DNA from 2 places in the Pseudoalteromonas sp. DY56-GL79 genome. Region 2 is predicted to be linked to the other one. Evidence: riboswitches for the same ligand, from Rfam matches in the RefSeq annotation. Region 2 holds a riboswitch; the other holds the start of a gene.
What was found. A riboswitch is a leader RNA that binds a small molecule or an ion and turns the genes downstream of it on or off. The one in region 2 is predicted to bind lysine.
Positions count from the first base shown of each region.

Region 1 (5,194 bases), on a different contig from region 2:
CAAGTCAGATTCGTTGATCAGCTTTTGATAAAGAAACAGCATTTCGTCTGCTTCAAGATCTGGGTAGCTATCGCTTAAAAAGCCCAATAGTGCCTGGCGCTTTTTACCGGTTTGTTGAAATCTCGTTTTTACCGAGTTGTAATCTGGAATGTTAGGACTTTGATAAGCAGGCACATCGTCGTGATCGGGCAGCTGATATTCTTCATGCTCAAACTCAACGAGACTTGCCATATAAGCGACCATGTGACGCTTTTGTCCGAGGTTAAAACGTTGAATGTCTGACACAAATTCTGGTTGAACTGGTGAGAGTAAGCGGTCAACGCCGCGCTTTCTAATTTGTCCAAGGACTTTGGAGGCTTGGCGTGTAATGAGTGTATTACGGCGTAGCTCTTCTCTTAACGGCATTAGGAGATCGGCACTGCGGCTTAAACTTTCTCTACCAATGAGGTGCATATCTAAAATACGTGTTCTGAGCTGCTCCAGCATACGTTTGTCTGCAGCGCCACGGCCTAATTGTTCAATCTCGTCAATTTGCTCACTGACCTGAAGCTCTATTTGATCAAAGCAGCGTTGGAAAGGGCCATGAATATCGACCATTTCCAGCATCGGTTCGATATATTCGTCAAACGCTTCCAATACGGCTTTATATCTCATGCCAAGAGAAAGCGTTGAGGTGTCAGATTTGGCTTGTTCAACCAAGTTCATGATAGCGCTTTCGTTATGTTCGAACAGCTTAACAATTTTACGAACGCGTTCGTCCATAATGCGGCTAAAACGGCGTAGCTCAGAGTAGTCAGCCTCTTCACCAGCTTGTGCGATGCGATTACCTAATCTTTCTAAGTCTTTTACCAGCACAGTGATCTCTTCTGCTAAACCAAGGCTCTCTTCTTGTAAAAGAAAGCTGGCGAAGTCAGCGATTGCACGGTTGATTTCTAACTGTGAAGATTTAGCTAAAGGGATAATAATTTCTTGTTGGAGTAATCGATTGGTTTCTTTATAAATTCGTTCACTCGACCAGCTAGGGTTTTTCTGTTTTAGGATGTTTTGTACATCTTTTAGACTGAAATCTGCGAGCTTAAATCGTTTAAAAAGTAGCTCGAGTACGCTCCAGTGTTCATTTATCGTATTTAATAATTTTTTTGCTGGGATCATAACTTTCCAGTGTGTAGTAGTTAAGTTACATCACTACTTCATCAATTTGTCACAAAATGTTTATCGTACGTAGCATGGGGACTGTGATGGTGCTAGAATCCGCCGCGAAAACGAACCCACCCCTTGTTACATTTAATTACAGGTTGTTTACGCATTATGGTCACGCCCATTATTCTAACCCTGATCGCCATCGCTTTTATACTCATCGTTATAGAAGATATTATTCACGTAAACAAGGCCAAAACAACGCTTTTTTTTGGTACTTTATGTTGGATTATCGCCTTTATCTCTCCAATTCATGGTCAAAGCCCAGAAATTGTACAAATTGAGCTAGACCATAACATTTTGGAAATCGCGACGCTTTGGTTGTTCTTAATGGCTGCAATGACATTTGTTGCCTACTTGAACTCAAAAGGGTTTATCCAAAATATTGTTCACCGGATCATGCCAACCCATATTAGCGAACGCAAGCTAATGTTTTTGGTCGGTGCGTTTGCATTCGTATTTTCGTCAATATCGGATAACATCACCGCGACGCTTATTTCATTAGCTGTAGTCATGTCTTTGAAATTAGACCCGAAAAAGCTAATTAGATATGCGACGTTAATCATCTTTAGTGTTAACTCCGGTGGGGTATCATTGATCACCGGTGATGTAACCACCTTGATGATATTTCTAGCCGATAAAGTGACTATCCCTGATCTGCTTTTACTAATCGCTCCCTCTATTTTTAGCGTATTTATCTTAGCTGCGATGCTGTCAATCGGCATGAATGATAAGATCACCTTTGAAAAGGCTGAATTACGCAGAATTGAAAAGACCGATATCACCATTGCGCTCATCTTCTTATCAACCATTTTTGCCACGTTATTCTTAAGCGTGCAATACCATGTACCGCCGATGTTAACCTTCTTATTTGGCTTGTCTTTGATGTTCTTAATGGCGCAATTCTTGATGCGCAAGAAGGACGTAAATAAGAAAATCATCGACTATATCCGTGAAATTGAATACGACACTTTATTGTTCTTTGTGGGTGTGCTGTTATTAGTTGGTGCGTTGAAAGAAGTCGGTGTATTGTCTAAGTTTACCGATTTATATCTGCATCTTGCGCCGGAATACGCAAACTACTTGGTCGGTTTAATGAGTGCGGCGGTAGATAACGTGCCTTTGACGGCTGCGCTATTAAAAGCAGACATTACGATGACTCCAGCGCAATGGCTAACCTTTACTTATGCGACTGGCGTTGGTGGCTCTATGCTCATTATTGGCTCTGCAGCGGGGATCATTGCAATGAGTAAGGTTAAAGCTTTAACCTTCTCAAGCTATCTTAAAATGAGTATCTACCTGCTTATCGCATATACCATTGGATATAGTGGCGCGTATTTCGCGGGTCAGCTTATTTAAGACCAATGGATTTAATTTTTTACCGCTTTGGGATAAGTTTTTCATAAATAACTTGACACCTAGACGGCTAAAAGATAATTTTCTTACATCGCCCGCATTTATTGCGGGCTTTTATTTTGCTTTTATTCAGATTAACAAAGGCAAAATAAACAGAAGAGGCGCGATGCTTAGGTAGTTAGTGTGAGGTGACGAGACCAATGATCACTAGTGAGGGAAGTATTCGCCGAGGAGAAAAGTTGCTCGTCGCAACGATTCTTCGGTTTACGAGGCTGAATCCTCGGAACTGTCACCGTATTGGTGGAGAGCTTCTGGCAAAGGTCATTTCAAGCGTTCGTCTTTCTAGAAATCCCATGCCGAGTTCTCCTTATAAAATTTGACTGTGCCAACAGTCGAGAGGAGAGAAAATGAATTCGCAGTATGTTGTAGCCAAATTTGGCGGTACCAGTGTCGCTGACTTTGAAGCTATGTCTCGTTGTGCTCACATTGTTCGTGACAACCCAAATGTTCGAGTGGTCGTTGTTAGTGCATGTGCTGGCGTAACCAATCACCTTGTAACGCTAACCCAACAAAAGGAAGATGAAGCCGGGCGCAAAGCAGTTGTTGCAGCGGTTGAAAACATACAGCAAGCGATTATCGACCAAGTGTCTTTGGATGCTGATCTTGCTGAGGGTTACAAGCAAACGTTCAGTGAATTTGAAAGCCTTGCGAGTTTACCTGCACTTAGCAGACAGCAATGCGATGAAATGCTGAGCTTTGGCGAACGTTTTTCTTCTTATTTGTTTACCCAAATATTACGTAATAACCAGGTTCAGGCGTCGCGCTTTGATGTACGTAAAGTGCTTAAAACAGATAATCAATTTGGTAAAGCGAATCCAAATGTCGCAGCTACGCGTGAAGCTGCGCAAACTAATTTGGTCGCGCTACTTGGCGACACAGTACAGGTGACACAAGGGTTTATTGGTAGTGACCAATACGGCCAGACGACTACGCTTGGTCGTGGTGGTTCTGACTATAGTGCTGCATTGTTAGCTGAGGCAATTGACGCGTCAAGTGTGCATATTTGGACCGATGTCGTTGGTATTTTCAGTACCGATCCGCGTTTGTGTGTAAAGGCTAGACCAATTCCTCGTTTGAGTTTTGATGAAGCGGCAGAAATGGCGACATTTGGTGCCAAGGTGTTACATCCCGCAACCATATTGCCAGCGAGTCGTAAAGGTATTTCAGTATTTGTTGGTTCAAGTCGTGATCCGCAAGCGGGTGGCACTTGGATTGAAAAAGAGAAAACGGCGCAAGCAGGCATTCGTGCAGTGACACAACGTAAAAACCAAATACTATTGACGTTAAAGAGCCCTGAAATGCTTCTTGCTAGCGGCTTTTTGGCTCGTATCTTCACCATTTTAAGCAATTACAATATATCGGTTGACTTGGTAACGACTTCGGAAATTAGTGTTGCGCTTACGCTGGATAATGCGCCGAATGCTTCTCGACCAGAGTTAGAACAAGCTTGTTTGGATGAACTTGGCGAGTTTTGTCATGTGACCGTTGAAAATAATCTTACTTTGGTGGCCATGATAGGTTCTGAGATCCAATTGAAGAAGTGCCAACTTAACCTGATGGATGTGTTGTCAGAGTTTAATATTCGATTGATATGCCATGGTGCGAGCAAGCACAATCTGTGCTTTTTAGTTGAGCAGCAGGAGTCAGATCAGGTTGTGCAATCAATTCATGCTAAATTACTAGAGGTTGCGTAAGTGAATTTATTGTTTTTTAGTAACTAATAAAAAAGTTGCATTATTGAATAATGGATGGCACTTTGTTTATAACGGTTAGGGTCTGCTGACCATCAAGTTTGTTTTTCCCTAGGAGTGCCATCATGAATTATAAAGACGTCTACGAATTCTGGTTTGTTGAATGCACTGAATCAGACTGGTGGAAGAAGTCTGCGGACTTTGATCGCATTATAAAAAATCGCTTCGGTATTTTGCACCAAATGGCGCACCAAGGTGAGCTTTCGAGTTGGAGAGCAACACCACTTGGCGCGCTGTGCGAAATCATTATATTAGATCAGTTTTCACGCAATATATTCAGAGACACTCCAGAGGCGTTTGCCTGTGATCCTTTGGCGCTAAGCCTCACCCAACACGCTATCGAAAAAGACTATCACCGCCAGCTCAATGATACTGAATTGATGTTTTTATACCTACCCATGATGCATAGCGAAAGTCGCATCATCCACCGTGCCGCTGACCATTATTTTCGCGACCTGCCTAATTATGATTTTGAAGTCGCGCATAAAAAAATTATCGATAGATTTGGCCGTTATCCCCATCGAAACGAAATACTCAATCGCGATTCAACAGAAGAGGAAATGGACTTTCTAGAGACGCCCAACTCGAGTTTCTGAGGCACGGCTAGAACCTCTCGCATTTTCAGCGGAAGTACGTATAATCGGCCGTCTACAAAAATAATGATTGATTACAGACATGGCTCATACGCGCGATGGATTTCAAAGCCGACTTGGCTTTGTGTTAGCAGCAGCTGGTGCGGCTGTTGGACTTGGTAATATTTGGGGATTTCCCACACAAGCTGCAAACCACGGTGGCGGTGCATTTTTACTGGTTTATTTTGCGGTGATTTT
Region 1 covers NZ_JANHZS010000007.1:103,371-108,564, reverse strand. Annotated here, with positions in the region: gene NO992_RS06905 (hypothetical protein) at 1-1,152, opposite strand, end outside; gene nhaD (sodium:proton antiporter NhaD) at 1,309-2,556, shown strand; lysine riboswitch at 2,702-2,872, shown strand; gene lysC (lysine-sensitive aspartokinase 3) at 2,961-4,307, shown strand; gene NO992_RS06890 (DUF924 family protein) at 4,430-4,960, shown strand; gene NO992_RS06885 (sodium-dependent transporter) at 5,040-5,194, shown strand, end outside.
Region 1: another riboswitch for lysine. It lies ahead of lysC (lysine-sensitive aspartokinase 3); the one in region 2 lies ahead of dapA (4-hydroxy-tetrahydrodipicolinate synthase).

Region 2 (5,194 bases):
TTGCTTGGATATACACCTTAGGCCCACTGCCATCGCCTTTGATGCGATAGACCGGAATAGTCAAAGGCAAGCCATTGGCAATTTCACCAACCTGAATATGTTGTTGTGTAATGGTATTCATGTTTACCTCAAATAACTTGAAGCGGGCTCTGCTTCACGGACACAGCTGATTTCTCCACCTGAGATGATGTACTCTGCTGGGAGCTCATGACATAAAAAGAACGGCATACTTTCGGTGTAGCCGTAAGCGCCACACTGACTGAAAACAAGCCAATCGCCATCGGCACTGTCGCTTGGTAAGACTAGGGTGCCTAATTTATCCAATGCAGTGCAAAGTGGGCCATGAATATGAAAGTCTGTGGCCTCAGCTTGAGACTGGCGTAACAATTCAGCGGGGAAAGCTTGTCCGGTAACGGCTGGGCGCAGCAGGTGATTGACACCGCCTGCGACAATCAGTTGTTGTTCTCCGTAGTTTTGCTTTTGTTCCACCACAGGGTTGAGATAAAAACCACATTCGCCAACCGCATAGCGGCCTAACTCCATCCATAATTCTTGCACTTGCGTGGCGGTTTTTATTAATGCGAGCGTGTCTAATAATTTCTGCCAATCGAGAGAAGGGCTTTGCCTATCATAGGGAATGCCAAGGCCGCCACCTAAGTCGAGCACCTTTAGAGTAATCCCTAAATCTGCAGCGAGCTGAACTAAAGGTGCAACCATTGCCTGCCAAAGTTCAGCGAGCGTATCGCTGCAGAGCATATTGCCCCACTGGAAAATATGCAGTCCGACAAAGTCTAGGTAGGTGTAGTCACTTAAAGTTAGGGCTTGCCACTGCTCTGCGCCAAGACCAAAAGGAGTCAGCGTATTGCCACCAAGTGGATTGTGCTCTGCTTTATCAAAGCGTAACTGCACCCGCAGTAAAACTTCAAATTGAAGCTCAAACTCTTCGGCCACTTGATTTAACCAGCGTACTTGATTGTGACTTTCAGCCACGAAAATACGTACGCCTTGTGTGGCAAAATGACGGATCTGCTTTAGCGATTTGGCAGGACCTGTGTTGAGCACGCGTTCAGGTGCGATCCCTTGAGATAACACCTGATCAAGCTCGCCGCTAGATGCCACATCAAAGTTAAACCCTGCGTTATCTAGGGTTTTAATGATATGTGATAACGGATTCGCTTTTACGGCATACCAAAGCTTAACGATTTGCTGATCAACTAAGGGCTTAACATGCGCACTTAGCTTATCTAAATCGTAGCAAAAGAATGGCGTATCTTGTTGCTGGATCAATGCCTCAGCTGCAATTCGCTGTGACGTGCTCAACCAAGTCATTAGCGTAGAACCTCTTCCAGCGCCAGTGATGCATCACTTTGTTCATCACGGTATTTTACGATAAGTGCGCATGACATACTTAGTCCTTGCTCGCGCGCCCACTCACTTGAGGCTGGACGAGAGCCTGGGATCACTATCGCGTTTTCAGGGATGGCTTCACCTTTGTCAAGCAAGCGCTCGTTCACGCAGTCATAGACAGGAATACTTGCTGAAAGGCGCACACCCGGTGCTAATACGGCACCGCGTTTAACAACAACCCCTTCAACCAATACACAGCCTGCACCAATAAAGGCATCGTCTTCAACAACAACAGGACTGGCTCCAACCGGCTCTAATACACCGCCCACTTGTACTGCTGCGCTAAGGTGGACATTTTTACCAATTTGCGCGCAAGAACCAACCAACGCATGACTATCTACCATAGTACCTGAATCAATATAGGCACCAATGTTGACATAAGCCGGTGGCATAATGATTGTGCCCGCTGCGACGTAAGCGCCACGTCTCACACTGCTTCCGCCAGGAACCATACGAACGCCATCTTGGGCAGCAAATCCGCGTGGTGCTAAGTTGTCTTTATCAACAAATCCACCCGGGAATTCCGTATTTACGCCATTTCTAAATGCTTCAAGGATCCCTTGTTTTACTTCTACATTAGCATGCCAATGGCCTTGCTCATCCTGTGTTGCAGCACGTACTGTGCCATTTTCTAAATCGTTTAGTAGGGTTAACCAGCTCATGTTTACTGCCTTAATTCCAAGATAAAATCGTTTCGTTCGCGCGAGTGATCGCATCGGTATGGGTGAGTTCCAAATGTGTCAGTGGCGGGCGCAAGTTTGGACTTGTGAGCTTCCCTTGCAAGTGCATTAACACTTTGACTGGTATGGGATTTGCCACTGCAAATAAGCTATTTGCAGCTTCTGACCAAGTGGTAAATAAATTAGGAGAGGTGCCGCTTAACGAGCGCCTTACAAATTCTGCGGTTTGCTGTGGCCATGCATTTGCCGCAACAGACACTAGCCCCGTTGCACCTGCTTGTGCAAAGTAGGGCATTAAGCCATCGTCGCCGCTATAGATGGCGACATCAGGTGCTGCCTGACGAAATGCTTCAAAGGTGGCAATATCACCACTGGCTTCTTTTAGTGCCCACAGATTAGGGTGGCAAGCTAGTTCGCCGAGTAGGTCAGGGGCGATAGCAACGGCACTGCGACCAGGTACATTGTAGAGCATGCAAGGGTTGTGGCTCTCATCGAGTAGTGTGCTAAACCAATGCGTCAGACCAACTTTGCCGGGCTTTGCGTAGATTGGTGAGCCAAGTAAGAGTGCATCAATGGGCTGCGTATTACAAAAGCGCACCCATTGTGTTTGCTGCTCAAGATTACTGCCGCCAACGGCAACCATGAGTGGTACGCTTGGGGCGAGCTGGCAAACAAACTCAACGATTTGTTGCTGCTCTTGTTGGGTAAGCGCAAGGCCTTCGCCGGTACTGCCTAGTAAAAGAATACCGTTACGAGCTTGCTCTTGATCGCGTACAAGCGTCGTTAATGCGCCAAAATCAACCTGATTTTCAGCATCAAAAGGCGTTACTAAAGCAGTCCACAACGGATAGTCAGATAAATTGAATTGTGATTTCATCTCTACCGAACTTAAATCATGTTCGGAGTTAGGAGGGTGTCCAAACTTCGAACTGTTAAAATTCGAAGAGCAATGGACTTAAAAAGGATAAGGCAGCCAATGGCCTTATTTTTCTAAGACCAGAAGCTCTCCACCAAGTATGTTGGTGACAGTCGCTGGGATTCAGCCCAGTCGCCCGAAATGAGTATTAGCAAACAATAACTCAATTTCTCGGCGTATATTCCCCTCACTAAGCTGCAACGGAGTTTGCTCTCCTTCACTTAGTTACCTGAATAACGCACCTCTTCCAGCCCTCAGTTTGACGCCGTAGCATCAAACTATCTAAATAGGGTGAACGCGCATTGAAACATTTTGGCCGTCTAGGTGTCAAGCATCAGACTGTAAATAATACGATTGTTAACTACACTTAGCATTGCAGCTGAGACAATGCGATGAGATGAAAAACAAAAAATATGCCGTTAATAAATAAAGTTAAAAATCGTTATATCGGGGCATTACTAGCTATGGCTATATTGCTGTCGATGGCGATGGGGATTATGCAGTATTTACTGTATCAGCAGAGCCAAGACGCGCACGTAATTAATATTGCGGGTATGCAGCGGATGTTGTCCCAGCGTATCGCGCTTTATAGTGCGCAAGGTAATCATCGAGATAGTGAGGGCCTCCGTCAAGCCATTAATAAATTTGAGATTAATCATGAGTTTTTAACTAAAACAGAAAGTGGTGAGGCCATTTATCTGAATGAAGCCCTTACAGCGCTTTACTACCAAGAGCCGGTGCAGTTGGATTTGCAAAGCAATACTTTCGTCACTTTATCAAGGTCTCAGTTACAGCAATCCACTCCTCAACTGGTGGAACAAATCTTTACTGCATCTCAGCATTTACTCCCAAAACTGAATGAGGCCGTTTCACTATTCGAGCAGCAAGCGCGAAGTAAGACAGAGATGGTGAGGAAAATTGAATTGTTAATTTGGCTGCTCGGACTGTTGCTGCTGTTTATAGAAGCGAAATTTGTATTTCGTCCAATGGCGCGAGAAATTGCTGAAGCACTTAATAAATTAGAGGCGGCAAGAAAGCTTGCCGACGATGCACTACACTCAAAATCACGATTTTTAGCACGCGTTAGTCACGAGCTAAGAACGCCATTGCAGGCTATTCATGGGTATTTAGATGAATATCTGAGTAACAAAGAAATCCAACAGTTACAGCATGTGAAAAGCGCGGTAAGTCAATTGGATGTATTACTTTATTCGGTTCAAGATTTTAATAACCTTTCCGAGCAAGAAGTGGTAATTGAGCGTCATCAAGTCGCGTTGCGAGAAGTAATAAAATCAGCCTGTATTGCCTTTCAACTAACCGCACACAAGAAATCTCTCGCTTTTAATTTGGCATTGAGCAATGAGTTAGATGTGACCTGTTATTGTGATTGTAAGCGTGTTGGTTGGTTGATCAGTGAATTGGTCAATAATGCAATTAAATTTACTGAGCGTGGCAGCATTCAAGTATTTGCGGATCTGGTTGTAGATGAAGATACGCCATATTTAGAATTTGTTGTTGAAGATACTGGGCCTGGGTTCGACTATCAGCAGCTACGAGAAGCTGTGCATAGCGAACATTTTCAAGGGGCGCAGTTAGGGCTTAAACGTTGCCAATTACTCACCTCAGCGCTTGGGGGACGATTAGATTTTATTGAGAGGGAGCCAACGGGTACAAGAGCAACCTTGAGAGTTCCCATTGAAATTGACAACCAACAGACATTGGCTCGTAAAATGAAGCCGGTGTCAGCTCGCATTTTGCTAGTGGAAGATAACTTACTAAATGCGCGCGTGATTGAAAAAATGCTTCAGCCCGTAGCCAAACAAGTAACGCATGTTGAACATGGTGAAGGTGCCCTTGAAGTATATGAGGTGGGTAAGTTCGATATCGTACTAATGGATTTAAATATGCCTGTGATGGATGGCTTTGAAGCCACTGAGCGTTTGAGAGTGCTAGATCCGGCCGTGCCTATTTTGGTCGTGACCGCAAATACTAATGCGGAGGATTTGGATAAGGTCTACGCACTTGGTGCAACGGCTCATTTGTATAAGCCGTTGCACCCGGATGTGCTGCATAGCAAAGTGGCGCTATTACTGAATGAGTGTGGAGACTTAGTCTCGTCTTAAACGAATATTTCCAACCCCGACTTCTGCATCGATGGAATACTGGCCTTGACCACGATAGTCTGTTGTTG
Region 2 covers NZ_JANHZS010000022.1:80,420-85,613, reverse strand. Annotated here, with positions in the region: gene NO992_RS16465 (succinylglutamate desuccinylase/aspartoacylase family protein) at 1-121, opposite strand, end outside; gene NO992_RS16460 (PLP-dependent decarboxylase) at 124-1,329, opposite strand; gene NO992_RS16455 (2,3,4,5-tetrahydropyridine-2,6-dicarboxylate N-succinyltransferase) at 1,329-2,069, opposite strand; gene dapA (4-hydroxy-tetrahydrodipicolinate synthase) at 2,080-2,964, opposite strand; lysine riboswitch at 3,080-3,258, opposite strand; gene NO992_RS16445 (response regulator) at 3,417-5,126, shown strand; gene NO992_RS16440 (hypothetical protein) at 5,112-5,194, opposite strand, start outside.